2 regions of the Thermus thermamylovorans genome follow, and region 1 is predicted to be linked to the other one. Evidence: riboswitches for the same ligand, from Rfam matches in the RefSeq annotation. Region 1 holds a riboswitch; the other holds the start of a gene.
What was found. Region 1 has a riboswitch for thiamine pyrophosphate ahead of ETP66_RS07025 (thiamine ABC transporter substrate-binding protein). Riboswitches for the same ligand answer to the same signal wherever they lie in the genome.

Region 1 (14,771 bases):
TGGACGATTTCGGCAAGCTGAACAAGCGCCTGGGCCACACCTTCGGCGACCGGGTGCTGCAGGCGGTGGCCGAGAGGTTCACCGCCTTCGCCCGCCGCCACCGGGGGGAGGCCTACCGCTACGGGGGGGACGAGTTCGCCCTCCTCTTCCCCCGGCTGCGCCAGGGCCTCCTGCCCCACCTGCAAGCCCTCCTGGACCCGCCCCTGGTGGTGGAGGGGGTACGGGTGGGCCTCTCCCTGGGGGTTTCCGGGGGAAGGCGGCGGAGGCGGCGGCCCGGCAACCCCCGGGCCACCGCCGACGACCTCCTCCGCCTGGCCAGCCTGGCCTCCACCCTGGCCAAGGGCCGCCCGGAGAGGATCGCTCTCTCCGAGGACGTGGAGCGGGCTAGCGCCCGGGCTCCAGGAGGAGCACCCGCTCCCTAGGGGCCCGGAAGGCCATGGGCAGGTACCCGCCCTCCGCCCACAGGGGCAGGAGGTCGGCGTAGCGGGGGGAGAGGAAGTGCCCCCCCTGGCCCAGGGGGTGGACGAAGCGGGAGGCCTCGGGGTCCGCGAGGTCCACGAGCTGGCGGTAGCTGGGCCCGTGGGTCATCCGGAGGGTCTCGGGGTCGAAGGGCCCCACGTTCACCGTGTACCGGTCCCCCCCGAAGGGCACCGCCCGGTCCGCAAGGCGCCTTAAGGGGGTGTGGGTGAGGACGGGGTGGGCAAAGGTGGCCCGGTGCGCCTGGCCCCAGGCCCCTAGCCGCCCCCGGCGCTCCAGGGCCCTTTCCAGGGCCAAGGCGGCGAAGTCCAGGCAGCTCTCCTCGTATCCCGTCTCCGGCTGGTCGCAGTTCCGGTCCCCCTCCCTGAGGGCCCTCAGCAGGTAGCGGGGCCGGTCCCAGAAGGCCTCCCCCACCTCCCGGGCGGGCAGGCGGGTGAGCTCGGTGTACCAGAGGGCGAAGACCAGGGCCTCCTGGGAGTCCTTGCCCATGGTGCCGTCCCAGGCGAGGAGCCTTTCGCGCCAGGCCTGGCCCCTCTCGGAAAGGGGGGTGAGGAGTTCCAGCACGGGGCGGAAGTCCCGGAAGAGGAGGCTCTTCTGGTCCAGCTGGATGGCCTTCATGTCCTCCAGGGAAAGCCCCTCCTTGCCCAGCAGGAGCTCGCGGATGCGCTCCGCCCGGTAGGGCTCGGCCCAGTCGTAGGTGAGGGGGTAGGGGAAGCCCTCGGGGGTCACCTTGTGGTTGGCGGTGAGGAGGAAGCCCTCCTCGGGGTTCAGCGCCCGGAACCAGGCCTCGGGCTCCCGGTAGCCCTGCCAGTCCCACGCCCCGTCCCCGGGCACGGGCACGGTGCCCGTGTGCCCCGGGCGGCGGACGGGGAACCTCCCGGGGACGATGTGGCCGATGTTGCCCTCCACGTCGGCGTAGAGGAAGTTCTGGCTGGGGGCGGAGTAGTGCCTTAGGGCGTCCGTGAACTCCTGCCAGTTTCGCGCCCGGTTCACCCCCAAAAAGGCCAAGAGGATGTGGTCCTCCTCGTCCAGGCTCACCCAGCGGAGGGCCATGGGGGTCCTGGGGGGGTCCTCCAGGGCGTCGGTGATCACCGGGCCGTAGTGGGTCTCCCGCACCCGGAGGACCACCTCCCCGCCCCCCCGCACCCGGATCCTCTCCTCCCGCACCCGGTAGGGCACCACCTGGCCCCGGTGGCGGTACCCCTGTCCCTCCACGTCCTCGAGGAGGTAGAGGTCCTGGACATCCGCCCCCACGTTGGTGAGCGCCCAGGCGATGCGCTCGTTCCGGCCGATGACCACCCCGGGCACCCCGGGCAGGGTGGCCCCCATGACCCGGTACCCGGGGGCCTCCAGGGCCATCAGGAACCAGAGGCTGGGGGCCTGGAGGCCCAGGTGGGGGTCGTTTGCCAGGAGGGGCTTGCCGGTGACGGTGCGGCTTCCCGAGACCGCCCAGTTGTTGCTGGCCTCCAGGAAGCGGGGCGGGGCCATCCGCAGGAGGGCCGCCGGGGCCTCCTCCCGGGAAAGGGCCAGGCGCAGGTCCTCCGCCTCCAGGAGGGCGGGGAGGTCCTCCGGGTAGGGGGGCCAGAGCTCCAGAAGCCGCCCGGGGCTGATCCCCCGGGCGAGGAGGCGGTGGCGGAGAAGCTCCTCCTCCCAGTTCCCGGAAAGGTCGAAGCTCATCATCTTGGCCCAGACCAGGACGTCGGGCCCCGTCCAGGGCTCGGGGCGGAAGCCGAGGAGGCGGAACTCCGGGGGCAGGGGCGCTTTGCTCCCCAAGAAGGCGTTCACCCCGGCCACGTAGGCGTCCACCGCCGCCTTTTCCTCGGGGTAGAGGCGCTCGTAGGCGCTTTCCGCCGCCCGGTAGAAGCCCCAGGTGCGCAGGAAGCGGTCCTGGGGAAGGGCTGCCTCCCCCAGGACCTCCGCGAGCCGCCCCTGACCCACCCTCCGCTGGAACTCCATCTGCCAGAGCCTTTCCTGGGCGTGGACGAACCCCTGGGCGAAGAAGAGGTCCTCGAGGGTCTGGGCCCGGATCCGCACCACCCCCCGCCCGTCCCGGGCCACCTCCACCGGGGCGGAAAGGCCCCTTAGGGGGATGCGCCCCTCCACCTGGGGCAAGGAGGCCCGCAGGGTGACGTAGGCCAGGGCTCCCGCCAGGGCGCCGAGGCCGAGGAGCCAGGCCAAGGCCCGCAGGAAACGCTTCATGGTGGGAGGGAGTATACCACGGCCTGTGCCCTGGCTTCCCTTCCCCTCCGGCCGAGCCCGTAGCATGGGGGCATGCGGCTGGAGTTCCTGGAGAACGGTCCCATCCGGGTGGAGGGCGGGCGCTTCCGGGTGCGGGTGGGGGAGAAGGAAGAGGTCCTGGAACGGCCCCGGGTCTTCCTCTGCCGCTGCGGGGCCTCGGGGAACAAGCCCTTCTGCGACGGCGCCCACAAGCGCATCGGCTTTCAGGCCCCGGGTGGGGTGCTGGAGGTGGAGGGGGGCTGACCCGCTGGTCAACCCCGGGCCAAGGGGGTAGACTCCGGTAGCCATGGGCGCCATGCGCTACCGGAAGCTGGGCCAGTGGGGCCTAAGGGTCTCGGAGATCTCCCTGGGGGCCTGGGTCACCTTCGGGGACGCGGTGAAGGACAAGGAGACCGTCCGGGAGATCGTGCGGATCGCCTACGAGGGCGGGGTCAACTTCTTCGACAACGCCGACGTCTACGCCAAGGGCCTGGCGGAGGAGGTCATGGGAGAGGTGCTCAGGGAGTTTCCCCGGCACACCCTGGTCCTCTCCACCAAGGCCTACTGGCCCATGTCCGAGGACGTGAACGACCGGGGCCTGAGCCGCAAGCACCTCCTGGAGAGCATCACCAAAAGCCTCAAGCGCCTGAAGACCGACTACGTGGACCTCTTCTTCGCCCACCGCTACGACCCCGAGGTACCCATGGAGGAGATCGTCCACGCCATGCACACCCTCGTGGAAAGGGGCTACGCCCTCTACTGGGGCACCTCGGAGTGGCCCGCAGCCCGCATCGCCGAGGCGGTGGCCTTCGCCAGGGCTAACGGCCTCCACCCGCCCGTGGTGGAGCAGCCCCAGTACTCCATGCTCTACCGGGAGCGGGTGGAGGGGGAGATCCTCCCCGAGGCGGAGCGCTTCGGCCTGGGCCTGGTGGTCTGGAGCCCCCTGGCCATGGGGATGCTCACCGGGCGGTACGACGGGGGCATCCCGGAGGATAGCCGCTTCGCCCGCTACCCCCAGTTCGGCGAGCGCTTCCTCACGGAGGAGAACCGCAGGAAGGTGTTGCGGCTCAAGGAGGTGGCGGACGGGCTGGGCCTGACCCGCACCCAGCTGGCCCTGGCCTGGACCCTCCGGCTTCCCGGCATCAGCAGCGCCATCACCGGGGCCACCCACCCGGAACAGATCCGGGAGAGCCTGGGGGCCGCGGGGGTGGACCTGCCAAAGGAGGCCCTGGCGCGCATCGAGGCCATCCTGAAGGGGGAAGCCTAGCGCCATCCCCCACGAGCCCCGCCTCGGCGGCAGGCGCTCCCTTTGGCCGCCGGCCCTCCCTGGACTAAACTTTGGTCCATGGAAAGGCTGGAGGCCCTGAGGCACCTCCTCCCCGGGAGGGTGGACACCTCCCCCTCCGAGCGCCGCCGCCACGGGCGGGACGAGGGCTACCCGGAGGAGGGGGAGGTGCTGGCGGTGGTCTACCCCGAGGGGGTGGGGGACGTGCAGAAGGCCCTCCTCTGGGCCCGGGAGCACCGGGTGGCGGTCATCCCCTTCGGGGCGGGGACCAGCCTCGAGGGCCACCTCCTCCCCCTGGGGGAGGCCATCAGCCTGGACCTCGCCCGCATGAACCGCCTCCTGGAGGTCCGGCCCGAGGACTTCCTCTGCGTGGTGGAACCCGGCCTCACCCGCAAGGCCCTGAACGAGGCCCTGAAGGGCACGGGCCTCTTCTTCCCCGTGGACCCGGGGGCGGACGCCACCTTAGGCGGCATGGCCGCCACCAACGCCAGCGGCACCACCACGGTGCGCTACGGGGGGATGCGGCAAAACGTCCTCGCCCTGCAGGTAGTCTTGGCCGGGGGGGAGGTCCTGGAGCTGGGGCGGCCCGTGCGCAAGACCAGCGCCGGCTACGACCTCAAGGACCTCTTCATCGGCTCGGAGGGCACCCTGGGGGTCATCACCCGCCTCACCCTGCGCCTCCACCCCCTCCCCGAGCACGTGCACACCTTAAGGGTCTTCTTCCCCGGGGTGGAGGCGGCGGCTTGGGCCAGCTACCGGGTGATGGCCAGCGGGCTTCCCGTGGCCCGGCTGGAGCTATTGGACGAGCTCGCCCTAAAGGCCTTAAACCGCCACCTGGGGACCGGTTTCCCCGAGCGCCCCGCCCTCTTCCTGGAGTTCCACTCCTCCACAAGGGAGGCCCTGGAGGCGGAAAGCGCCCTGGCCCTAGAGCTCACGCGGGAAGCCGGGGCTTTGCAGGCGGAGGCTGCCAAGACCGAGGAGGAGCGCAGGCGGCAGTGGGAGGCCCGCCACCAGGCCTACTGGGCCCTGGTCCACCTCTTCCCCGGCCACCGCTTTGCCATCACCGACGTGGCCGTGCCCCTTTCCCGCCTGCCCGAGATGGTGCGCTATGCCCAGGGCCTCCTCCGGGAGATGGGCCTCACCGGCAACATCTTGGGCCACGTGGGGGACGGGAACTTCCACACCCTGGTCCCCGTCCTGCCGGAGGACTACCCCAAGGCGGAGGCCTACGCCGAGCGCCTGGTGCAAAAAGCCCTGGCCCTCGGGGGTACCTGCACCGCCGAGCACGGGGTGGGCCTCAGGAAGAAGAGGTACCTCCCCCTGGAGCATGGGTCCGCCTTGGACTGGATGCGAAAACTGAAGGCCCTCCTGGACCCCGAGGGCCTCCTGAACCCGGGCAAGGTGCTTGACACGCCCTAGGCCCTCCGCTATAGTTAGGGATGGCGACGCGGGGTGGAGCAGCCTGGTAGCTCGTCGGGCTCATAACCCGAAGGTCGCGGGTTCAAATCCCGCCCCCGCAACCAAACCTGCCCCCGGGCACGAAAGGCCCGGGGGGTTTCCTTTACCCTGGAGGGCATGGACTGGGAGGTGCGGCAAAACCCGGAACGCCTTTACAAGGCTTTCCGCTTCAAGAACTTCCAGGAGGCCTTGGCCTTCGCCAACCGGGTGGGGGAGCTGGCGGAACGGGAGAACCACCACCCCCGCCTCACGGTGGCGTGGGGACAGGTGGCGGTGGAGTGGTGGACCCACAGCCAGGGGGGCATCACCGAGAAGGACCGGGAGATGGCCCGCCTCACCGACCTTCTCCTGGGGTAGCCTGGGAGAGGTATGGAGGCGCGCACCTTAGAGCTCGTCTTCCCCGAGCACACCAACCCCCTGGGGGCTGCCTTCGGCGGCTTTGTGCTGGGCCTCATGGACAAGGTGGGTTCCTACGCCGCCGCCCGCAGGGCCAGGAAACCCGTGGTCACCGTGGCGGTGAGCAGTGTGGAGTTCAAGGTGCCCATCCGCACCGGCGACCTCCTGGAGGTGGTGGCCCGGGTGGTGCGGGTGGGGCGCACCTCCCTCACCGTGGAGGTGGAGGTCTACAAGGAGGGCTTCGGCCAGGAGGACGGCCGGGTCCTGGCCACCCGGGGGGAGCTCACCTACGTGGCGGTGAACGAAAGGGGCCAGCCCGTGCCGGTGGAGGCCCATGCGGGTACTGATTGACGGGGAGTGCCCTTACTGCCGGGCCTTGGGCCGGGCGGTGAAGGCCTTGGACCTGCGGGGGACCCTCCGGGTGGAGCCCCTGCAGGAAGCCCGGGGCTGGGACCGGGAAGCCCTCCTCCAGGAACTCCACGTCCTGGAAGGGGAGAGGGTCCACCGGGGCTACCGGGCCCTCCTGGCCCTGGCCCGGAGGCTACCCCTCCTCTGGCCCCTCTACCCCCTCCTCCTCCTGGGACGGGCCTTCGGCCTGGGGCCCAGGCTCTACCGGGCCTTTGCCCGGAGGAGGCCCCGTGCCTGAGCTCCCCGAGGTGGAAACCACCCGGAGGCGCCTTCTGCCCCTCCTCCTGGGACAGAGCTTCCTGGAAATCCGCCACCAGGACCCCAGGCGCTACCGCCACACGGAGCGGGCCCTGGGGCAAAGGGTGGAAGAGGTGGGGCGGCGGGGGAAGTTCCTCCTCCTGGGGCTTTCCGGCGGGCTGGAGATGGTGGTCCACCTGGGCATGACCGGGGGCTTCCGCCTGCGGGAGACCCCCCACGCCCGGGTGGCCTTCCGCCTGGACAGGGGAGAACTCTTCTTCCACGATCCCCGGCGCTTCGGGCGCCTCTGGGTGGTGAAGGCGGGGGACCACCGGGAGATCCCCCTCCTCTCCCGCCTGGGCCCCGAGCCCCTTTCCGCGGCCTTCCGCTTCCCGGAGTTCTGGGAGGGCCTAAGGAGAAGCGCCAAGCCCCTTAAGAGCCTCCTCCTGGACCAGCGCCTGGCCGCGGGGGTGGGGAACATCTACGCGGACGAGGCCCTCTTCCGGGCGGGCCTCTCCCCCTTGCGCCGGGGGAAGGAGGTGGGGGAGGAAGAGGCCAGGAGGCTTTTCGCGACCATCCGTCAGGTGCTCGCCGAGGCCCTGGCCCAGGGAGGGAGCACCCTGGGGGACCGCACCTACCAGCAGCCCGATGGCCTCCCCGGGAGCTTCCAGGAGCGGCATGCGGTCTATGGCCGCAAAGGCCTCCCCTGCCCCCGCTGCGGCCACCCGGTGGCCCGGGCGGTGGTGGCGGGGCGGGGCACCCACTTCTGCCCCCGTTGCCAGACCTAGCCCCACCTTCCCCGCCCCCGGTCCAGGAGGTAGAAGAGGAGCCCGGAGATGAGGGCGAGAAGGGCGGCGATGGCCAGGGCTTCCTTGAAGGGCACCTCCCCCGGCCTTCCCAGGCGCTCTTGGATGGCCAGGGTCAGGGTGGTCCATTCGGGCCGCCAAAGCACTAAGGTTGCCCCGAACTCCCCCAAGATGGCGGCTAAGGCCAGAGCCAACCCCGAGCGCAGGGCAGGAAAGACCAAGGGAAGCTCGACGCGGAAGAAGGCCCTGAAGGGGGTGGCTCCCAGCACCCGGGCTGCCCATAGGAGGCTTGGGGGTAGGCCCTTTAGGGCGGGGAGCAGGGCCCGGGCCAAAAGGGGGTAGGCCAGGAGGGCGTAGGCCGTGAGGAGGAGCCCTAAGGAACCCCGGAAGGAAGGGTAGGCGAGAAGGTAGCCCAGGCCCACCGCCACCGGACTCACCATAAGGGGGAAAAGCCCTAGGAGGTCCAGAAGGCGGTTCTTCTGGGCAGCCGCCGCGTAGGCTATCCCGAGGGGCAGGGCCAGGAGGAGGGCCAAGGCAGTGAAGCGGAGGCTGTTGCCGAGGGCTAGGGGAAGGGACGTGAACTCCTCCGAGGTCCAGGCGGAGACCAGGGCGGCGGTTTCGGTTCGCAGGAGAAGGCCCCAAAGAGGAGCATAGAGCAGGAGGAAGAAGGTCCCTAGCCCCACGGTCCAAGCCCAAGAGAGGGGGGAGAGAAGCCCCCCAGGGGCGAAAGGGTGGGGCTGGAGTTGCCGGTAGAGGAGAAGGGCGAGGCTTAGGGTCAGGATCTGTAGGAGCATGAGGGCGCTGGCCTCGGAAAAGGCTAGGCGGTGGGCCAGGAGGGTGTAGACCTCCACCTCGAGGGTGGCATAGCGGGGCCCGCCTAAGAGAAGCGGCACCCCGAAGGCGGAGAAGGTGTAAAGGAAGACGAGCAGTCCGGCTGAACCTAAGGTGGGAAGAAGCAGGGGAAGTCCCACCCGCAGAAAGGCCCGAAAAGGGGTAGCCCCCAGGACTCTTGCCGCCCGCATGGGCTCTGCCAGGTGCACCGCCACGGGAAGGAGGATACGCAGGGCCAGCCCCAGGTTGTAAAAGACCGCTGCTAGGAGGAGAAGGGCCTTGGTGCCGTAGAGGTCCACTCCCAGAAGTCCGCGGGGGCCGAGGAGGGCCAAAAACCCCAGGGCCACCACCGGTGTGGGGAGGACAAAGGGGAGGATGGAGAGGGCAAGGAAGACCTCCCTAAGGGGAAACTGCCTGCGGAAGAGAAAGGCCAGGGGGAGGGCCAGGGAAAGGGTCAGGAAGGCGGAAAGGAGCCCATACTCCAGGCTCCAGAGGTAGCGTTCCCAGTAGTAGGGGTTCGCTAGGGTTTGAGCGAACCCCTCCCCCACCCCCAGGGCCAGGATGCGCCCGAGGGGGTAGAAGAGCGCGAGGCCCAGGAAGAGGAGGACGAAAAGCCCCGCGAGCCTGGCCACGCCCCTTTATACCCCCTCGCCTGGCCGGAGGAGGCCCTGGGCAGCCTCACCGCCGCCCACGGCGCACCGCCTCGGGGCTTTGCCCCTGGAGGACCACCTTGGTCCACTCCTCGATCCAGCGCTCCCGGTTCTGGGCCATGGCCCTGGGGTCCAGGCGCACGCTGCCCAAGGGCTCAGGAGCGAAGCGGAACACCGGGGGCAAGGCAGCGTCCCGGCGGGCCGGGTACATCCACATCTCCGTGGGGATGTTCTCCTGCACGGGCTTGGAGAGGAGCCAGTCCACTACCCTCTTGGCCCCTTCCAGATTCTTGGTCCCCTTCAGGATGCCCACGAACTCCACCTGGAAGAAGGCGAGTTCCGGGAAAAGGTTCCCCGTGGGGGGTTCCTGGTACTTGCCCTCGGAGTAGTAGACCTCCGCCGCGGGGCTCGTGGTGTAGGAGACCACCAGGGGCCGATCCCCCTTGTAGAGGGTGAAGTGGGTGTAGTAGGCCTCGCTCCAGCCCTTGGCCACCCGCACGCCCCCGTCGCGGAGCCTGGCCCAGAAGTCCAGGTACCCGTCCTCGCCGAAGCGGGCCACGGTGGCCATGAGGAAGGAAAGCCCCGGGGAGCTGGTGGCGGGGTTTTGCACCACCAGGAGCCGGGCGTACTCGGGGCGGGTGAGGTCCGCGGGGGCCTTGGGCAGGGGGCGGTCCTTGAAGTAGGCCCGGTCGTGGTTCAGGCTCACCCAGCCGTAGTCCACGGGAAGGGCGCGAAAGCTGGGGTCCAGGAGCAAGGTGGCCTTCAGGTTCCGGATCTCGGGGCTCCGGTAGGGCAAGAGGATGTCCGCCTCCAGGGCCCGGGAAAGGAAGGTGTTGTCGAAGCCGTAGATCACGTCGGCGATGGGGGCCCCCTTGGTGAGGATGGCCCGGTTCAGGGTCTCCCCCGCGTCCCCCCCTTTGAGGAAGCGGAGCCTTAGGCCCGTCTCCCGCTCAAACTGGGCCATCAGGTTCTTGTCCAGGGAGAAGCTCCCGTGGGTGAGAACAGCGATCTCCTGGGCAAAGGCCAAAGCCAAAAAAACCGCAAGGGCAAAGGCTCGCAACATAAAACCCCTCCTTGTCACCGGGAGGGGCCTCGGTCACCTTCCCTACGCCGGCATTACCCGGATCAGGTTCCAAGGGTATCTCTCAGCCCCTGGTGGGGCACCCCCGGTGACATCCCCAGTCTAGCACCTAGGCCTTCCGGGCCAGGAGGGCCCTCAGGGAAGCGGTCAGAGCTTCCCCAAAGGCCTCCGGCTGGTCGATCCAGGGGTAGTGTCCCGCCTCCGGCACCACGTGAATGGGGGCCCCAAGGCGGGCGGCTACCTCCTCCGCGTAGGGGTAGCTGGTGCCGTCCCGTTCCCCCACCACCACGGCCACCGGCTTGCGGCTTGGGGAGAGGTAGGGGGTGTAGTCCAGCCGCCAGAGGCCGTTTTGCAGGAAAGCCCGGGCCGGGGTGTCGGGGCCCAGGATGCCCGAGCCCTCGGCCACCCACTCGTACTGAAGGCGCCCGTGGGGGGTGGGGAACGTGAGCCGGTCGAAGAGGAGCTTGGCCTCGGCCCGCTCCAGGGCGGCCTTTAGGTTTTCCTCCGGGTCGGGAAGGGGCGCGAGCCCCGCGGCCTCCGCCAGCCTCCGGGCGAGCCAGGGGAGGCTCACCCAGGGGGCGAGGAGGACCGCCCCCTCGGCCTCGGGGTAGCGGCGGAGGAGCTCCAGGGCCACGATGGCCCCGAAGCCGTGGGCCAGGAGGCCGAAGCGCTCCACCCCCAGGGCCTCGGCCAGGCCCAAGGTGTCCTCCACCAGGGCGTCCACGGTGAAGAGCCGGGGGTCTTGGGGGAGCTCCAGGCTCCGCCCCGAGCCCCGCTGGTCGAAGTAGACCACCCGGAAGCCCTCCAGGTACTCCTCCAGGCCCTCCCGCAGGGCGTAGGCGTTGCCCCCGGGCCCCCCGTGGAGGACGAGGAGGGTGGGGGCGCGGGGATCCCCCACGTCCTCCACGTAGAGCTCCGCCTCCCCTACGGGGATGTAGCCGATTTCTTCCCGCATCCCCTATAGACTACCCCATCCTCGAGGGTGAAAGCCCAAACCCTAAGGCCCGGCAGGGCCCGGGCCCTCACCTCCGCCTCCTCCCCCGTCCCGAAGACCTCCAGCAGCCACACCCCTTCCCCCTGCAGGAGCCAGTAAGGGTGGGGGAGTTCTCGGGCCAGGGCCTGGAGGGCCTCCCGATCTTTCCCTTCCACAAAAAGCACCCTCATCCCTTCCCCCAAAGGCGATGGTACAGAAGAATCTCCGCGCTCTCCTCCAGGGTGGTGAGGAGGCTGTAGGCTTCCAGAAGGGCCTCCTCGGGCCTCTCCTTAAGGCCTATGGCGAAGGCCCCGTGGCCCCGGAGGAGGCAGGCCCGGTGCGCCTTGAGGGCCTCAGCCACGGCAAAGGCGGCTTCCTCGGTGGCGGAGAGGGTCCTGGGAGCGAGCACCGGCACCTCTTTCAGGTAGTACTGGCCCTCGAGGTCCACGGGCACCAGGCGCTCCAGATGGAAGGAGAGGGCCACCGCCACCCGGGGATGGGCGTGGACGATGGCCCGGGCGGGGGTCTTCAGGTAGACCTCCCGGTGGATCACGCTCTCCACGCTGGCCCCTTCCGGAAAGGGACCCTCGAGGGGCACCTCCACCAGGTCCTCGGGGGTCAGGCGGGCCTTCTGCACCCCGCTTCGGGTGATGAGGAAGCCCTCCTTGGTGCGCGCGGAAAAGTTGCCCGCGGTGGCGGAGATGAGCCTTTGGGCGAAGAGGTCCTCCCCCACCTGGCGGAAGGCGGTGTAGAGCCGCGCCCGCATGGGCCCATTATGGCCCGGGGGGAAGGAATGGGGCTACCCCTCAAAGGCCCCGCACCGGGCCACATCCTGAAACCACCGGGATCCCCGCCCCGGCGCACGCCGGAGCAGGGTATCCTTGCCGGGGCCCCCACGCGGGCTTTGCCCGCGTGGGGTGATCTCAGGCCTGCTTCCCGGGCTGCTCCCGGCGCAAGGGGCGGCGGAGGGCCGGCTCCTTCTCCTTGGCCTCCACCGCCTCCTTCCGGGCCTCCTCGATGGCCTTCAGGGTCCTCCGGTCCACCACCTGGGTGAAGCGCACGAAGTCCGAGCCCGTGCCCGCGGGGATCAGGCGGCCCAGGATGACGTTCTCCTTAAGGCCGATGAGCTCGTCCTTCTTCCCGGCGATGGCCGCCTCGGTGAGCACGTGGGTGGTGTTCTGGAAGCTGGCGGCGGAGAGCCAGCTCTTGGTGGAAAGGGCGCTCTTGGTGACCCCCATGAGGAGGGGTTTCCAGGCCACCGGGGTCTTGCCCTCGGCGATGAGCCGCTCGTTCAGGGCCTCCACGTCCCACCGCTCCAGGACCTGGCCCTCCAGGAGGCGGCTGTCCCCGGGGTCGGTGACCTCCACGTACTTGAGCATCTGCCGCACCACGATCTCGATGTGCTTGTCGTGGAGCTTCACCCCCTGGGCCCGGTAGACCTTCTGGATCTCGTCCACCAGGTAGCGCTCCACCGCCTCGGGGCCGCGGGCCTCCAGGAGCTGATGGGGGTCCACCGCCCCGCGGGTGAGGGGCTGGCCCGCTTCCACGTAGTCCCCGTCCTTGACCACCAGGCGGGCGTCCTTGGGCAGCTTGTACTCCTTGGCGAAGCCCTCGGACTCCACGAAGACGGAAAGCCGCTCCTCCGTCTCCTCGATGCGCACCGTCCCGTCGATCTCGGAGATCACCGCCTTGGCCTTGGGCCTGCGGGCCTCGAAGAGCTCGATCACCCGGGGCAGGCCCTGGGTGATGTCCGTGCCCACCGCTACCCCGCCCGTGTGGAAGGTGCGCATGGTGAGCTGGGTGCCGGGCTCCCCGATGGACTCCGCCGCCACCACCCCCACCGCTTCGCCGATGGAGACGGGCCGGGCCATGGAGAGGTCGTAGCCGTAGCACTTCTGGCAGACCCCGTAGCGGGTCTGGCAGGTGAGGGGGCTCCGCACCGGCACCTCCCGGATCTCCCCGGCCTCCGCCGCCTTGATGAGGAGCCCCACGTCCTCGAGGGTGAGGTAATGCCCCTCCTCCAGCTTCTGCCCCAGCACCTCCACCTCCCGGGCCAGGACGCGGCCGTAGAGGCCGGACTCGATGTCCGAGCGCTTCCTGAGGCGCAAGGAGCGGGTCACCTCGTCGGGCTGGAAGAGGGGGATGGAGATGAAGTTGGTGGTGCCGCAGTCCGCCTCCCGCACCACGATCTCGTGGGCCACGTCCACCAGCTTCCTGGTGAGGTAGCCGGAGTCCGCGGTGCGCAGCGCGGTGTCCGCCCCACCCTTCCGGGCCCCGTGGCTGGAGATGAAGTACTCCAGCACGGTGAGGCCTTCCCGGAAGGAGGAGCGTACCGGCACCTCGAAGGTCTCCCCCGAGGGCTTCTGCATGAGGCCCCGCATGCCACAAAGCTGGCGGATCTGCTGGGGGTTACCCCGGGCCCCGGACTGGGCCATCACGTAAAGGGGGTTGAAGGGGTAGTTCTCCTCGAAGTTCTTGAAAACCGCCTGGGTGACCTTTTCCGTGGTCTCCGTCCAGAGCTGGATCACCTGGTCGTAGCGCTCCCGGTCGGTGAGGAAGCCCATCTCGTAGGCCTGCTCGATCTGCAGGAGCTTGCGGTCGGCCTCCTCCAGATACTTCTGCTTCTCCGCGGGGATCACCGCGTCGTCGATGCCGATGGTGATGCCGCTGGTGGTGGAAAGGGTAAAGCCGTAGTGCTTGAGGGCGTCCAGGAGCCTTGCCGTCTTCTCAATCCCCAGGCGCAGGAAGGACTGGTAGACCAGGTCCTTGAGGGAGTTCTTCTCCTGGGGCACGTCCATCTGGAGAAGCTCCTGGGCCACCTTTTCATCCCCCACCGCCTCGCCCACGATGCGGGCGAAGAGGACCCGGCCCGGGCTCGTCTCCAGGCGCCGGCCCAGGTAGCGCACGGTGACCGCGTCCTGCAGGTCCAGAAGCCCGTGGGCCACGGCCAAAAGCGCTTCGTCGGGGCTGGCGAAGACGAACTTGAGCCGGCCCACGCTGGTCTCCTGGCCGGCCACCCGGATGGGGGCGTTCAGGGCCACCTCGCCCCGCTCGTGGGCGGCGAGGGCCTCCTCCGGGGTGGCGAACTCCCTGCCCGCGCCCCTCTTCTCCTTGCGCACCTGGGTGATGTAGTAAAGCCCCAGGATGATGTCCCGGCTGGGCTTGGCCAAGGGCTCTCCCGAGGCCGGGGAGAGGAGGTTGTGGGCGGAGAGCATCTGGATGCGGGCCTCCGCCTGGGCGAAGGAGGAGAGGGGCACGTGCACCGCCATCTGGTCCCCGTCGAAGTCGGCGTTGAAGGCTTCGCAGACCAGGGGGTGAAGCTGGATGGACTGCCCTTCCACCAAGACGGGCTGGAAGGCCTGGATCCCCAGGCGGTGCAGGGTGGGGGCCCGGTTCAGGAGGACCACCTTGCCGTGGATGACCTCCTCCAGGGCGTCCCACACCTCGTCCTTGATGTCCCGCTGGCGCTCCAGCATGCGCCGGGCGGCCTTCACGTTGGGGGCGATGCCCTTCTCCTCCATCTTCTTGAGGAGGAAGGGCTTGAAGAGCTCCAGGGCCATGCGCTTGGGCAGGCCGCACTGGTGGAGCTTGAGCTGGGGCCCCACCACAATGACGCTCCGCCCCGAGTAGTCCACCCGCTTGCCCAGGAGGTTCTGCCGGAAGCGGCCCTGCTTGCCGGAGAGGATGTCCGTGAGGCTCCTGAGGGGCCGCTCGGAGCCGGGGTTGGTGACGGGGGCCCCCCGGCGGCCGTTGTCGATCACCGCGTCCACCGCCTCCTGGAGCATGCGCTTCTCGTTGCGGATGATGATCTCCGGAGCCCCCTGGGCCAGGAGCTTCTTCAGGCGGTTGTTGCGGTTGATGAGGCGGCGGTAGAGGTCGTTGAGGTCGCTGGTGGCGAACCGCCCCCCGTCCACCTGGACCATGGGGCGGAGGTCGGGGGGCAGCACGGGCA
Region 2 (14,771 bases), on a different contig from region 1:
AACGAAAGCGGCGGGCGCCGCATCCCCCCCACGGCCATGGTGGGGGTGGTGGGGGTGCTGGACGTGCGCCGCCGGGCGGAGATGGGCTTCCGCAAGCCCGGGGAGGTGATCCTCCTCCTCGGGGAGGAGCGGGGCCACCTGGGGGCCAGCGAGGTCCTCTACCTCCTCACCGGGCGGGAGCTGGGCCACCCGCCGCCTTTGGACCTCGCGCGGGAGCGCCAGGTCCAGGAGGCCATCCGCGAGCTCATCGCCCTGGGCCTCACCCGGACCGCCCACGACCTGGCGGAAGGCGGCCTCCTGGTGGCCCTGGCGGAGATGGCCTTCCCCTACGGCCTGGGGGCCACGGTGGAGGTGCGGGAAAGGGGGCTTAAGGCCCTCTTCGGGGAGGCCCCGAGCCGCGTCCTCTTCACCGTGGCCAAGGAGGACCTCCAGGAGGCGACCCTCCGCCTGGAGGAGCTCGGCCTCCCCTACCGGGTCCTGGGGGAAACGGGGGGGAGCACCCTCACGGTCCTGACCCCGGAAGGGGTGCTAGAGTGGGGGGTGGCCGAGCTGCTCGCTGTTTGGCAGAGGCCCTTGCGGGAGGTGCTGGATGGATAAACCCCAGGAGGAATGTGGCGTCCTTGGGATATGGGGTGAGGCTCCCCTGGACGCGGCGGGGCTTTTGCACCTGGGCCTTCTCGCCCTCCAGCACCGGGGGCAGGAGGCGGCGGGGATCGCCGTCTCCGATGGTAAAGAGCTTTTGGTGGAAAAGGACCTGGGCCTGGTGAACCAGGTCTTCACCGAGGAGCGCCTGCAGCGGCTCCGCCGCCTCGAGGCCCGGCTGGGCCTGGCCCACGCCCGCTACTCCACCACCGGCTCCAACCTGCGCTTTAATGCCCAGCCCCTCACCGCCCGCACCGCCCACGGCGTCCTGGCCATCGTCCACAACGGCAACTTCACCAACGCCAAGCCCCTCCGCGACCGCCTTCTCCGGGAAGGGGCCACCTTCCAGAGCACCACGGACACCGAGGTGATGCTCCTCCTCCTCGCCCGCCTGGGCCACCTCCCCCTTCCCCAGGCGGCGGCGGAGGCCATGCGGGTTCTGGAGGGGGGATATTCCATCCTGCTTATGGACCGCCAAAGGCTGGTGGCCCTCCGCGACCCCCACGGGGTGAGGCCCCTCGCCATCGGGAGGCTCCCCCAGGGCTACGCCTTCGCCTCCGAGCCCCCGGCCCTCGCCCTCATGGGGGCCGAATACCTCAGGGACGTGCGCCCCGGGGAGGTGGTCTGGGTGGAGGGGGATAGGCTGGAAAGCGCTCAGGTCCTTCCCCCAAGCCCCACCCCGTGCGCCTTTGAGTGGATCTACTTCGCCCGGCCCGACAGCCTCCTGGATGGGGTGGAAGCCTACGAGGCCCGGGTGCGCATGGGGATGGAGCTCTTCCGGGAAGCCCCCGCGGCGGCGGACATCGTGGTGCCGGTGCCGGACTCGGGGATGGGGGCGGCGGTGGGCTACGCCCGCTCAAGCGGCCTCCCCCTGGAGTACGGCCTCTACAAGAACCCTTACGCCGGGCGCACCTTCATCCAGCCCACCCAGGAGCTCCGGGACCTCAAGACCCGGCTCAAGCTCGCCCCCACCTCGGCGGTGCGGGGGAAGCGGGTGGTCCTCATCGACGACTCCATCGTCCGGGGGACCACCAGCCGGCGCATCGTGGGCATGCTGCGGGAAGCGGGGGCCCGGGAGGTCCACTTCCGCGTCAGTAGCCCCCCCATCCGCTTCCCCTGCTACTACGGCATCGACACCGCCGCCCGCAAGGAGCTCATCGCCGCCGAGAAGAGCGTGGAGGAGATAAGGGCCTACATCGGGGCCGATACCCTGGCCTTCCTCTCCGAGGAGGGGGTGAGGCGGGCCATCGGAGGACCGGTGTGCCTGGCCTGCTTCAACGGCCGCTACCCCGCTGGGGTTCCGGGGGATCGGGAAGGGGAGAAGCTGGCCCTGGAGGCCATCTGAGTGGCCGCGCGCGGAGGTTGCCGCGCCGCGAAAAGGGAAGGGCGTATCCCTGGCCTTTAGGTTTCCGCCACGAGGTAGGCTACCCGCGACCCCTCCCGCACCAGGATCAGGCTGCCTTCGGCCAGGCGGTAAACCAGGAGGTCCTTAAGCCTCCGGGGCACCTCCCCCGCCTGGCCGATGTAGGCGGCGTCCTCCCGCAGCCTCAGGAAGAGGACGCTCTGCCCCACCCTCAAGGAGGCGGGTTCCGGGGAGAGGGAGAGGAGGTGTACCTCCCCCCCCAGGGTTTCCCGGGTGGGGGGGCGGCGGCCTAAGTAGGCCTTCAGGGCCTCGGCCAAAGCCTCCGCTTCCTTCCCCAGGCCCAGGGCCTGGCCCACCTCCGAAAGGGGGGGGCCGGGATCCAGGGGTCCCAGGCGTTTCAGGGCCAGTTCCAGCACCTTGCGGGCGAAGTCCTGGAGGGTTTCTTCGGGGGCCTGGCGGTATTTCTCCGCCAGATCGGGTCCAAAGGCCTGAGGGCTGAACTCCCCTTTGAGCCGCGCGGAAAGGGCCCGGAGGAGCCGCAGGTGGGCGTAATCCCCTTCGGGGCGGAGGAGAAGGGCTAGGATCCGCCCCTCGGCCAGGAGCTCGTAAAGGCGCAGCCCGCTGCGGGCCTCCAGCCGCAGGTGGAGGAGCCCCCCTTCCCGGACGGCGAGGACCTCGAGGTCTTCCCAGGGGATCACCAGGGTGTCCGAGTCCACCCCCAGGGGGTAGTCCTCCCCCCCCAGGCCCAGGTGCCAGGTGCCCTCCACCTGGCTCAAGGTGAGGGTGAGGGGGCCTAAGGGGATGCGGCCCGGCGCCAGGGGCAGGGTGGCGAGGTTCTCCTCCAGCCGGCCTGGTTCGGGCACCCGCGGCCAGGGAGTCTCCCCTTGGGGGCTCGGGAGGAGGCTGAGGAGGGCCAGCACCTTCTCCAGGGCCACGCGGAAACGCCCCCGCTCCTCCTCCAAGAGGAGCTCGCGGCGCCTCTCCTCCTGGGCCTCCCGCCTCAGGCGCTCCTCCAGCCGGGCCACCTCCGGGGTGCCCGCGCCCAGGCGCCGGGCTTCCTCCAGGGCCCGCCTGAGGGCCAAGAGGTCCCGCCTGGGGGGCAGGCCGTAGGCCCCTTCCCAATCCAGGAGCCGATTCAGAAAGCGCCGGACGTAGGTACGGGTTTCCTCGGGGGGAAGGGGGAGGTCCCGAGGTAGATTCAGGATTGTTTCCAGGAAATCCGCCACTAGGGCCTCGGCCACCTTGGGGTCCTCCAGGTCCAGCAGGCTTTCCGAGAGGGAGGGGATGGCATGGGTAGGGGAGAAGCGGGAGAGGTTGAAGTCCCGCCGGAAGCCCTCCTTCTCCCGGTAGTCCAGGTAGTTTTGCAAAAAGGCGTGGATGAGCCGTAACTCCTCCCGGCGCCCCAAGAGCAATTCCTTGGCCTTAACCCGCACCTCCCGCTCCGTGAGGAGCCGCCAGACCTTGAGGGCCATGGTCTGCAGGGCTGGTTGGGCTTCCCTTTGGGGCGGGGGGGAGAGGTCCTCGGGCATCAGGCTGGTCAGGTCCAGGGGAGGTTCCGCGGGCTTTGCCCTCAGGGCGCGGAAGCGGGCGTCCGCCTGGCGGAACCGTTTGGCCAGAGGGCCTGGGAGGCGGGCCTCGGCCAGCTGGGCCCTAAGCCGGAGCAGGGCCTTCTTGCCCCCTTTGGGGCTACGCCCCGCCAGCAGGTCCTCCACCCGGTACTCGTAGAGGTCCACCAGGTCCGCCAGGGGGTCCACCCCTCCATCCTAGTACAATGGACCTGATGCGCCTGGCTCCCCGGTTCAGCGTGGCCGCCGTTTCCCACGTGGGCCGCCGCCAGAACAACGAGGACTTTCACCGGGTGCTGCGCCTGGAGGTGCCCCAGGGCAACCTCCTCCTCCTGGCGGTGGCCGACGGCATGGGGGGCCTGGAGGCGGGAGAGCGGGCCAGCAAGGTGGCCATCGAGGCGCTTTCCGAGGCTATGCGCGCCTATGCCGATCACCTCAAGGGAGACCGCCCCGCGGTGGGGCTTTCCCGGGTGATGGAAAAGGCCCTGGCCCTGGCCCAGAAGCGGGTGGAGAAGGAGGCGGAAAGGCCGGAGTACCGGGGCATGGGCACCACCCTCACCGCCTTCCTCTACGCTGACTGGACCCGGGAAGGGGTGGTGGGCCACATCGGGGACTCCCGGGCTTACCGGCTGGGCCCGGGCGGCCTGGAACGCCTGACCGAGGACCACTCCTGGGTGGCGGAGCGCCTCAAGGAGGGGTTGCTCACCCCCACGGAGGCCGAGCGCCATCCTTACCGCAACGTCCTCACCCGGGCTTTGGGCCTGCCCGGGGCCCGGTTCGACCTCAAGGAGGTGCGGCTTTTGCCGGGGGAAGGGGTGCTCCTGGTGACCGATGGGCTCTACGGTTTGGTCCCCGAGGAGGAGTGGTGCCTGGGCCGCGACCTCCAAAGGGGTCTCGAGGCCCTCCTCTCCGAGGCCCTCCGCCGGGGAGGCGATGACAATGTGACCGCTGTGGCCATGAGGGTGGAGTGATGCACTGGCTTTTGGCCCTCCTCCTGGTCCTGCTTACCGCCCTCCTGGTCTCCCGGCTTGCCCCTTGGCCCCTCTTCCTCTTACTGGCCCTCCTGGTCGGGGCGGGCTGGGCCACGGGGGTGCGGGGGGAGCCCCTTTGGCCTTGGCTCCTCCTGGGCCTCGGGGTCCTGGTGGCCCCCCGGGTCTACCTGGCCCCCCGCCGGAGGCCCAGGCGGCGCCCACCCCCCGCCGATGGGCGGCCGGGCCGGCCCCAGGCCAGAGAGGAGGCCGAGGCCCTCTCCGGCCGCTACGAGATCCTGGAAAAGGTGGGCCTGGGGGGCATGGCCACCGTCTACAAGGCCAAGGACAGGAAGACGGGCCGGTTGGTGGCCCTCAAGGTGCCCCAGGAGCGGTTTGTGGGGGATCCCCGCTTCGTGCGCCGCTTCCACCGGGAGGCCGAGGTGCTCTCCCGGATGGACCACCCCGCCATCGTCAAGGTCTACGACCACGGCCAGGTGGAGGGGGTCCACTACATCGCCATGGAGTTCCTGGACGGGGAGGGGCTGGACAAGCTCATCGAGGAACGGCGGCTAAGCCTCAAGCAGGCGGTGGCCGTCCTCGCCCGGGTGGCGGACGCCCTCCGCCACATCCACGCCCAGGGCATCGTCCACCGGGACATCAAGCCGGGGAACGTCATGGTCCTCCGGGGGGCTTTGCGGGAGGACGGGGTGGACCCCCGGGGCGTGCGCCTCATGGACTTCGGCATCGCCGCGGGGAAGGTGCTCACCCGTCTCACCATCACCGGGGCCCGCATCGGCACCCCGGTCTACATGAGCCCGGAGCAGGCCAAGGGGCAGAAGCTGGACCACCGTTCGGACATCTACTCCCTGGGGATCGTCCTCTACGAGACCCTGACCGGCCAGCCTCCCTTCACCGGGGGGTACGAGACCGTCATCCACCAGCAGATCTTCCAGGTGCCCACCCCGCCCAAGCAGCTCCGCCCGGAGATCCCCCAGGCCCTTTCCGACCTGGTCCTCAGGATGCTGGAGAAGGACCCGGCCAAGCGCCCCAGCCTGGAGGAGGTGATCCGGGGCCTCGAGGGGCCTTGGCAAGAGGAAAAGGGCCTGCCCCACCCCCACTACCTCCTCCTGGGGGTGGAGGCCAAAAAGGGCACGGTGCGTCTCCTGGACATGGAGGGCACCGCCGCGAGGCTCCTTTCCGGCATCGGTTCCTCCCCCGGCCACTTCCCCGCCCCTCCCCTGGCCGCCGCCGCCGACCCCGAGGGGGGGATCTGGGTCGCCGTCTTCGAACACGGGGCCAAGCTCCTGCACCGCTTCTCCCCGGAAGGGGAGCTCCTCCTCTCCGCCGGGCCCTACGGGATGAGGCCCGGGGAGTTCCTCTTCCCCCTGGCCCTGGCGGTGGCGGACGGCACCCTCTTCGTCCTGGACGGGGAGACCGCCACCATCAGCCGCCTGGACCTGAAGGGGCAGTACCAGGGGCGCTTCGGCGGCCAGGGCCCAGGGCGGGGCACCTTCCAAGACCCCAAGGCCCTGGTGGCGGCGGGGGAGCACCTCTTCGTCCTGGACTACGGCAACCGCCAGGTGCAGCGCCTCACCCCTGAGGGCCGTTACCTCTCCCGCTACGCCTTCCGCCGCACCAAGGAGAGCGGGGAGCTGAGGCTTTTGGGCGGGGTGGGGGTGGCGGGGGAGCGGCTTTACCTTTACGACGTGGAGGCGGCCAAGGTGCGGGTGGTAGATCTCTCGGGGGCCCTTCTGGCCTCCTACGCCCTCCCCCTCCTGGAGGGGGAGGACCGGATGAGCCTGGTGGAGCTTTTGCCCCTTGGGGGGGTCCTCTACGCGGCGCGGCGGGGGGCGAGCCGGGTCCACCGCATCGACCTCAGGACCGGCGAGGCCCTGCCGCCTCTGGAGGTCTACGCCCCGGTGCGGTCCCTTAGCCTTTGGCAGAAGCCGGCATGAGGGTGCTCGTGGTGGAGGACGATCCTGGGGTGCGGGAGGCCTTGGAGCTCGGCCTCTCCCTTGAAGGGCACGAGGTGCGGGCCGCCTGGGGCCCGAAGGAGGCCCTGGGGTTTCTCCCCTGGGCCGAGGCCGTGGTCCTGGATGTCCTCCTGCCCGAGGGGGACGGGTTTGCCCTCCTCAGGGAGATCCGCGCCCGCTCGGAGGTGCCGGTGCTTATGCTCACCGCCTTGGACGCGGTGGAGTGGCGGGTGAAGGGCTTGAAGGAGGGGGCCGACGACTACCTGGTGAAGCCCTATAGCCTGCAGGAGCTTTTGGCCCGCCTCGAGGCCCTGCACCGGCGGGCCCACAGGCAAGCGGAAGTTCTCGTCTACAAGGACCTCCGCCTCTACCCCCGGCGCATGGAGGCCTACCGCGGAAAGAGGCGGCTTGCCCTTCCCCCCAAGGCCTTCCTCCTCCTCCGGGCCTTCTTGGAGGCCCCAGAGGAGGTCATCCCCAAGGAGGCCCTGATGCTCAAGGTCTGGGGGGAGCCTGTGGAGCCTGCCACCCTCGAGGTCCACCTCTCCCTCCTGCGCAAGGCCTTGGGGGAGCCCGGTCCCATCCAGACGGTGCGCGGCTATGGCTACCGTCTTTGCCTCCCTTAGGGCCAGGCTCTTTACCCTCTTCCTTCTGGCCCTCCTCCTCTTGGCCCTGCCCCTGGCCCTCCTCTCGGCAAGGGAAGCGGAGCGGGCGGCGGCGGAGGACCTGAGGCGGGCCCTTTACGCCCGGCTCTTCCTCCTGCGGGAGGAGGGGTTGCTGGAGACCCCCTCCCCGCGGGAACAGCCGGTGGAGGCCCTTCTTTTGGAGCTTTTCCGCTTGGGGCAGACCCTGGGGGGCGGGGTGGGATTCGTGGTAGGGGAAGGGATCGCCTTTACCCAGCTGGAGGCTTGGGAGCTTCCCCCGGACCTGCCGCGGGTCTTGGCGGAAGGGCGGGCCTACCAAGGGGTCCACCGGGGGGTGCTCTTCGTGGCTCTCCCCTGGGAGGGGGGCGGGTTCGGCTTGGCGGTGCCCCTAGAGGGGGCGGCGGGCCTGGGCCGGCGGCTTCTCCTCCTCTACGCCACCTGGGGCGGGGGGGTACTCCTTTTGGTGTTCCTCCTGGCCGCCTTGGGGCTCTCCTGGGCCTTGCGGCCCCTTTCCCACCTGACCCTTTTCCTCAAGGAGAGGGCCCCCGCCGACCTATCCCCCTTGCCGGACCCCAAGGTGGCGGAGCTCAAGCCGGTGGTGGCGGCCTTGAACGGGCTTTTGGCCCGGGTGGCAGGCCTTCTGGCCGAGCTTTCCCAGAAGGAGGAGGCGGCCCGCCGCTTTGCCCGCCACGCCTCCCACGAGCTGCGCACCCCGCTGACTGCCCTCAAGGGCTACCTAGAGGTGCTCCAGCGCAGGTCCGAGCCCCGGGCCTTGGCCGGGGCCTTGCGGGAGGCGGAGCGCATGGAGGCCATCCTGGCGGGGCTTTTGCGGCTTTCTCGCCTTGAGGCCACCACAATCCGGCCCGTCCCCTTGGACCTTCGGGCCTTCCTGGAAGAGCGGGCCATAGAGGTGAAGGGGGAGGGAGTGGCCCTGGCCGATCCCGAGCTTTTGGCCCTGGCGGTGGAGAACCTTCGGGAAAACGCCCAGCGGCACGGGGCCTTGCCCCTTAGGGGGGAGGTTCAGCTGGAGGGGGAGCGGCTTTGGCTCTGGTTGGTAGACGCGGGGCCCGGCTTTCCCCCGGAACTCCTCCCCCGGGTCTTCGAACCCTTTGTCCACGGGGGGCGGGGCACAGGCTTGGGCCTGGCCCTGGTGGCGGCGGTGGCCCGGGCCCACGGGGGGCAGGCGGTGGCGGAAAACCGGGGCGGGGCCGCCGTGGGGTTCTCCTTGCCTTTGGCCTCCCTTAAGCTTTCTCCCCGTGCGCCCTTTGGCCAAAGGGGCTAGCTTGAGACCCGGGAGGTGAAGCCATGAAGCAGGTGCTTTGGGGGCTCTTCCTCTTGGCGGCGGGATTTTCCTTAGCCCAAGGGACCGACTACCGGCAGGCGGCGGCCGCGGCCGCCGCCTTAGCCCGGCTCCAAACGGTGGCCCAAGGGGCTTCGGGAGAGGAACGGCTTCTGGGCTGGGCCCAGGGCCTGAAGGCCCGGGCGGAGACAAGCTACGGGGAGCGGGCTTACTTCCGGGCGGCGCGGGAGGCCCAGGCTGCCCTCCTCCTCTTCCGGGCAGCCCGGGGGGAGCCGGAGGCACGGGCCCAGCCCCCGGCCCGCCCTGCCCCCCGCATGGGCTTGGGCCCCGGCCGGGGACAGGGGCGTTTCGCCCCCGGGCGCAGGCCCCGGGCGGAGCTTGCTCCCCGCTTGGCGGAAGGGGCTAGGAGGGCGGTGGACCGGGTGGAGAGGGAGCTGGTCTACTACCGGGGCCAGGATCCCCTGATCCAAGACCTCATCGCCGAGGCCAAAGGCCGCCTGGAGGGGGAGCCCGGACGGGCCCTGCTCCTCTCCCGGGCGGCCCTGGCCCTGATCTCGGCGGAGCGGGGCTTCTGATGCCACCCTGTCCTGACCCCTTCGGGGAGGGGGTTCCGGAGAAAGGTGCCCCTCCAGCCCTTCCCGGTGAAAGGCGGAAAGGCTTGGCAGAAGGGGGCCCGGCCTGCTGTCGGCCGGGGTTGCCTCGAGGGGTGGCCTAGCCAGGGGCCAGGATGCCCGCGCCTAGGTGGCTGGCCCTCCTCCTGGCCCTGGGCCCGGTCCTAGGGGAGGGGGGCCCCCCCTGGCCGGGCCCCGTCCTCCACCGCTGCTGGGAGGTGGTGCGAGGCCTGGAGGTCCAGGCCCTGTACCGGGAGAACGGCGTCACCCTGGTCCTCTTGGGCCGGGAGCGGCCTTACCTCCTCCTGGCCCTGGAGGGAGGAGGGTTGCGGCCCCACCCAGGCCCCCCCCGAGGGAGGCCTCTTCCCCGGCGCCCCTTGGCCTTTCTGGGGGAGCTTTCCCTGGCCCGGCGGGTGGTGGTCCTCCCGAGGGAGTACCGCTGTTTTGTCCTCCACCGAGGTCTGGTGGTGGGGGTCTTGCGCCTGGGCCAGGACCTGGAGCCCCTGCCCCTGCCGGAGGTCCCAAAGATGCCGCCCCCTTGAGGCCGGGCTGAGCACCCCCCCAAGCCCAAGCCGTCTGGGGCCCCGGGAGGGCCCCGGGTACGCTCCTTCCCGGTGGGGCAACCCGGGCGCGGGCACCTAGCCTCCCAGGTCCCGGGCCAAAAGGCCCAGGTAGAGGAGGTAGAGCAGGAGGAAGACCACCCCCTCCCTGCGGCCGAGCCGCCCTCCCGTGTAGAGGAAGGGCCAGAGGAGGAGGCTCGCCAGGAGCATAACCCCCAGGTCCCGGGCGACCTCCGCCAGGGGGAAGGCCAGGGGTTGGACCAGGGCGGTGAGGCCCAGGATGCCCAGGATGTTGAAGATATTGGAACCCACGATGTTGCCCAGGGCGATATCGGGTTCCCTTTTGAGGGCGGCCACCAAGGAGGCCGCCACCTCGGGAAGGCTGGTCCCCAGGGCCACCAGGGTGAGGCCGATGACCAGTTCCGGCACCCCGAGCCCCCGGGCTAGGGCCACCGCCCCCTCCGTGAGCACCCGGGCCCCCAGGGCCAGAAGGAGGAGGCCGAGGAGGAGGAGGCCGTAGTCCCCAAGGCCCGCCCTCCCCCTCCCCCCGAACTCCCGGGCGAACTCCTCCTCCACCTCCCTTTCCGCCCCCTCCGTGGCCCGGTAAAGGAACCCGATGTACCCCAGGAGAAGGCCCACGAAGAGGAGGCCCTCGAGGCGGCCTATGCCGCCCCCCGTCCAGAGGGCGGGGAAGAGGAGGAGGGTGGCGAGGAGCATGAAGGGCACCTCCTGCCGCAGGAAGCGGGCTTGGGCCCTCAGGGGGGCCAGCAGGGCGGCCAGGCCCAGGATGAGGAGGAGGTTCAGGATGTTGGAGCCCACCACGTTCCCCAGGGCGATCCCCGGGCTTCCCGCCAGGGCCGCGGCCAGGCTGGCCGCCAGCTCGGGGCTGCTGGTGCCGAAGGCCACCACGGTGAGGCCCACCACCGCCGGGGCCACGCCCCAGGCCCGGGCCAGGGCCACGGCGCTCCGCACCAGGGCCTCCCCCCCCAGGTAGAGGAGGAGGATGCCCAGGGCGACCAGGAAGAGGTGCCAGAGGGATTCCATACCCTATTGAGGTTACCGGGCCCGGCCCTCGGGCACCACATCCAGCCGGGGCGAGGACCGCCCCTTAGGCCCGTGTCCCGGCTCACCTTTCCCCCCACCCCCCGTGCTAGAGTGGAGGGGCAGGCTAGGGGTGCCCCCAAGCGAGGGGCTGAGAGCTGGGTGGGTCCCAGCAACCCTTGGAACCTGATCCGGGTAATGCCGGCGGAGGGAAGCCTATGCGGAAGCGCCCAAACCCCCAAAACCCAGCCTTCCTCGGGCCGCAGGGCTTGGCCTTGCCGGCCTGAGGAGGTGAGACCTTGCTGGGAAGGCTGTACCTGGTGGTGACCCCCAGGCCCGGCTGGTCCTGGGAGGAGGTCCTGGACCGCACGGAAAGGGCCCTGGGGGGCGGGGTGGAGGTGGTGCAGCTTCGGGCCAAGGACTGGGAGGCCAGGCCCATCCTGGCGCTGGGGGAGAGGATGCTCTCCCTGGCCCGGCGCTACGGGGTGCCCTTTTTCCTCAACGACCGGCCCGACCTGGCGGCCCTTTTGGGGGCGGACGGGGTGCACCTGGGGCAGGGAGACCTCGCCCCGGAGGAGGCCCGGCGCTTCTTCCGGGGGCTGGTGGGCCGCTCCACCCACGCCCCGGAGCAGGCCCTGAGGGCGTTGGCGGAGGGGGCGGACTACCTCTCCGTAGGGCCGGTGTGGGAGACCCCCACCAAGCCCGGCCGCCCCGCGGCGGGCCTGGGGTACGTGCGCTGGGCCGCGGAAAGCCTCGGGGAGAAGCCCTGGTACGCCATCGGGGGGATCACCCTGGAGAACCTGGACCGGGTCTTGGAGGCCGGGGCCCGGCGCGTCGTGGTGGTGCGGGCCATCCTGGACGCCCCTGACCCCGAGGGGGCGGCCCGGGCCTTTAAGGAGCGGCTTTATGGTGTGGCTTAACGGCGAGGCCAAGCCCCTGGAGGGGAGGACCCTCAAGGAGGTCCTGGAGGAGCTGGGCGTGGACCTTGCCCGGGTGGCGGTCCTCCTCAACGAGGAGGCCTACCCCGGGCGGGAGCTGCCCCACCGCGTGCTCCAGGAAGGGGACGTGGTGGAGGTGGTGGCCCTCATGCAAGGAGGCTAGATGGACACCTGGAAGGTAGGGGATGTGGAGCTGAAAAGCCGCCTCATCCTGGGTTCGGGCAAGTTCCGGGACTTCGGGGTGATGCGGGAGGCCATAAGGGCTTCGGGGGCGGAGGTGGTCACCGTGGCCATCCGCCGGGTGGAGGCCAAGGCCCCGGGGCACGTGGGGCTTCTGGAGGCCTTGGAGGGGGTGAGGCTCCTCCCCAACACCGCCGGGGCCAAGACCGCGGAGGAGGCCCTGAGGATCGCCCGCCTGGGCCGGGCCCTCACCGGGGAGCGCTGGGTGAAGCTGGAGGTGATCCCCGACCCCACCTACCTCCTCCCCGACCCCGTGGAGACCCTGAAGGCGGCGGAGGCCCTGTTGGCGGAGGGCTTTTTGGTCCTGCCCTACATCGGCCCGGACCTGGTCCTGGCCCGAAGGCTGGCCCAGCTGGGCACGGCCACGGTGATGCCCCTGGCGGCCCCCATCGGCTCCGGCTGGGGGGTGCGGACCCGGGCCCTTCTGGAGCTCTTCGCCCGGGAAAGGGCCACCCTCCCCCCGGTGGTGGTAGACGCGGGGCTCGGCCTCCCCTCCCACGCGGCCGAGGTCCTGGAGCTGGGCCTGGATGCGGTGCTGGTCAACACCGCCATCGCCGAGGCCAAGGACCCCGTGGCCATGGCCGAGGCCTTCCGCCTGGGGGTGGAGGCGGGGAGGAGGGCCTACCTGGCGGGGCCCATGCCCCCTAGGGAGGGGGCGAGCCCCAGCAGCCCCGTGGAGGGGGTTCCCCTGGGGAAGACGCCATGAGGGCGGAAGTGGCGGTGGTGGGGGCGGGGATCATCGGGGCCCTGGCCGCCTACGAGCTCAGGAAGCGGGGCCTCGAGGTCCTCCTCCTGGACGCGGGCAAGGAGGGGGCGGCCACCCCCGCCAGCGCGGGGATGCTGGCCCCCTACCCCGAGGGGCTCTCCGGGGAGGTCTTGGAGGCCGCCCTCTTCGGCCTGGAGCGCTACCCCGACCTCTTGGCGGAGCTTGGGGATTGGGGCTTGCCGCTGGAGGCGGACTTCTCCGGGACCCAGGTGGTGGCCCTTTCCCCAGGGGAAGAGGAGGCCTGGGAAGCCCGGGAGCCCTTGGCCTACCCTGTGCGGGGGGGGAGGGGGGCGCGTACCTTCCCCGGGGGGTACGTGCACCCCCGGGCCCTGCGGCAGGCCCTGCTGAAGGCCTTGGAGGCGATGGAAACCCCCTTGGTCCCCGCCGAGGTGGATCGGGTGCAGCCGGGGCGGATCCACGGGCGGGGCGAGGGGGGGAGGTTTTCCCTGGAGGCCAGGCGCATCCTCCTGGCCGTGGGCGCCTGGGGCGGCCGGTTTGGCCTGGGGGTGCGGCCCTTGAAGGGGGAGGCCTTGCTCCTGGAGGGGGCGCCGCCCCCCATGCCCCTCTTCGCCGGGGACGGCTACCTCCTGCCCCGGGAGGGCGGGGTGTACGTGGGGGCCACGGGGCGGGAGGGCTGGGCCCCGGGGGTGGACCTCTTCGGCCTCAGGTGGCTTGCGGACTACGCCCACGAGCGCTTTCCCCCCTTGGAAGGGGCCCGGTTCCGGGAGGCCCTCTGGGGCTACCGGCCGGTGGGGGAGCTCTTCGTGGGGGAGGTGGAGGAGGGCATCTACGCCGCGGTGGGCCACGGGAGGAACGGGGTTCTCCTGGCCCCCTGGACCGCGGCGAGGGTTCTGGAGCTTATGGGGGTAGGGGCATGACCCAGCTGGAGGCGGCGAGGAAGGGCATCGTCACCGAGGAGATGGCCTACGTGGCCGAGAGGGAGGGGGTTTCCCCCGGGTTCGTGCGGGAGGGGGTGGCGGCGGGGCGGATCGTGATCCCCCGGAACCCCAACCACCGCACCCTTCGGGACTTCAAGGGGATTGGGGAGGGGCTTTCCGTCAAGGTGAACGCCAACCTGGGCACCTCCTACGATTACGTGGACCTCGAGGAGGAGGTGGCGAAGGCCCGGGTGGCCATCCAGTACGGGGCGGACACCATCATGGATCTCTCCACGGGGGGGGACTTGAAGGCCATCCGGGAAAGAATCCTGGAGGTGGCCACCGTTCCCCTGGGCACCGTGCCCATCTACGAGGCAGAGTTCCGCGCCGCCAGGAGGAAGAGCTTCTACGACATGTCCGCGGATGAGCTTTTCGGGGTCATCGAGGAGCACGGGCGGCAGGGGGTGGACTACATCACCGTGCACGTGGGGGTGACCCTGAGGAACCTGGAGGTCTACCGCCAAACCCCTCGCACCACGGGGATCGTGAGCCGGGGAGGAGGGCTCATGGCCGCCTGGATGCTCCACCGGGGTGAGGAAAACCCCCTCTACGCCCGCTTTGACGACCTCCTGGACATCGCCCGCACCTATGACATGACCCTCTCCCTGGGGGATGGCCTGAGGCCCGGCTCCCTGGCGGACAGCATCGACCGGGCCCAGATGGCCGAACTCCTCACCCTCGGGGAGCTGGTGGAACGGGCGAGGCGGGCGGGGGTGCAGGCCATGGTGGAGGGGCCGGGGCATATCCCCCTGAACGAGGTTGCGGCCAACGTGCAGATCCAGAAGAAGCTCACGGGCCATGCTCCCTTCTACATCCTGGGAATGCTCCCCGTGGACACCGCCGCGGGCTTCGACCACATCGCCGGGGCCATCGGGGGGGCCTTGGCGGGGTGGATGGGGGCGGATATGCTCTGCTACCTGACCCCGGCGGAGCACCTGGGCCTCCCCACGCCGGAGCACGTGAAGGAGGGGGTGATCGCCTTCCGGATCGCCGCCCACGCCGCGGACGTGGCCCGGGGGAACCCGCGGGCTCTGGAGCGCAACCGGCGCATGTCCGAGGCCCGCTACCGCCTGGACTGGGAGGGGCAGTTCGCCCTCTGCCTCTTTCCCGAGGAGGCCCGCCGCCTCAAGGAGGAGCGGGGCTCCAGGACCAAGGCCTGCAGCATGTGCGGCCCCTTCTGCCCCATGAACCTGGTGGAGGCGGTCCTACGGGGCAGGGCCCG

Region 2: another riboswitch for thiamine pyrophosphate. It lies ahead of thiE (thiamine phosphate synthase); the one in region 1 lies ahead of ETP66_RS07025 (thiamine ABC transporter substrate-binding protein).

The regions. Positions count from the first base shown of each region.
Region 1 is NZ_SIJL01000007.1:87,202-101,972, forward strand. Features, by position in the region: gene ETP66_RS06975 (GGDEF domain-containing protein) at 1-422, shown strand, start outside; gene ETP66_RS12000 (penicillin acylase family protein) at 385-2,676, opposite strand; gene ETP66_RS06980 (CDGSH iron-sulfur domain-containing protein) at 2,749-2,958, shown strand; gene ETP66_RS06985 (aldo/keto reductase family protein) at 3,002-3,961, shown strand; gene ETP66_RS06990 (FAD-binding oxidoreductase) at 4,040-5,398, shown strand; tRNA gene ETP66_RS06995 (tRNA-Met) at 5,426-5,502, shown strand; gene ETP66_RS07000 (4a-hydroxytetrahydrobiopterin dehydratase) at 5,555-5,794, shown strand; gene ETP66_RS07005 (acyl-CoA thioesterase) at 5,807-6,184, shown strand; gene ETP66_RS07010 (DCC1-like thiol-disulfide oxidoreductase family protein) at 6,168-6,479, shown strand; gene mutM (DNA-formamidopyrimidine glycosylase) at 6,472-7,266, shown strand; gene ETP66_RS07020 (ABC transporter permease) at 7,263-8,747, opposite strand; gene ETP66_RS07025 (thiamine ABC transporter substrate-binding protein) at 8,794-9,828, opposite strand; TPP riboswitch at 9,850-9,943, opposite strand; gene ETP66_RS07030 (alpha/beta fold hydrolase) at 9,956-10,801, opposite strand; gene ETP66_RS07035 (hypothetical protein) at 10,771-11,010, opposite strand; gene ETP66_RS07040 (fuculose-1-phosphate aldolase) at 11,007-11,585, opposite strand; gene rpoC (DNA-directed RNA polymerase subunit beta') at 11,743-14,771, opposite strand, start outside.
Region 2 is NZ_SIJL01000010.1:45,730-60,500, reverse strand. Features, by position in the region: gene purL (phosphoribosylformylglycinamidine synthase subunit PurL) at 1-597, shown strand, start outside; gene purF (amidophosphoribosyltransferase) at 590-1,987, shown strand; gene ETP66_RS08550 (hypothetical protein) at 2,044-3,759, opposite strand; gene ETP66_RS08545 (PP2C family protein-serine/threonine phosphatase) at 3,786-4,541, shown strand; gene ETP66_RS08540 (serine/threonine-protein kinase) at 4,541-6,496, shown strand; gene ETP66_RS08535 (response regulator transcription factor) at 6,493-7,137, shown strand; gene ETP66_RS08530 (sensor histidine kinase) at 7,112-8,437, shown strand; gene ETP66_RS08525 (hypothetical protein) at 8,461-9,030, shown strand; gene ETP66_RS08520 (hypothetical protein) at 9,183-9,608, shown strand; gene ETP66_RS08515 (calcium/sodium antiporter) at 9,705-10,670, opposite strand; TPP riboswitch at 10,787-10,897, shown strand; gene thiE (thiamine phosphate synthase) at 10,967-11,587, shown strand; gene thiS (sulfur carrier protein ThiS) at 11,574-11,768, shown strand; gene ETP66_RS08500 (thiazole synthase) at 11,769-12,551, shown strand; gene ETP66_RS08495 (NAD(P)/FAD-dependent oxidoreductase) at 12,548-13,489, shown strand; gene thiC (phosphomethylpyrimidine synthase ThiC) at 13,486-14,771, shown strand, end outside.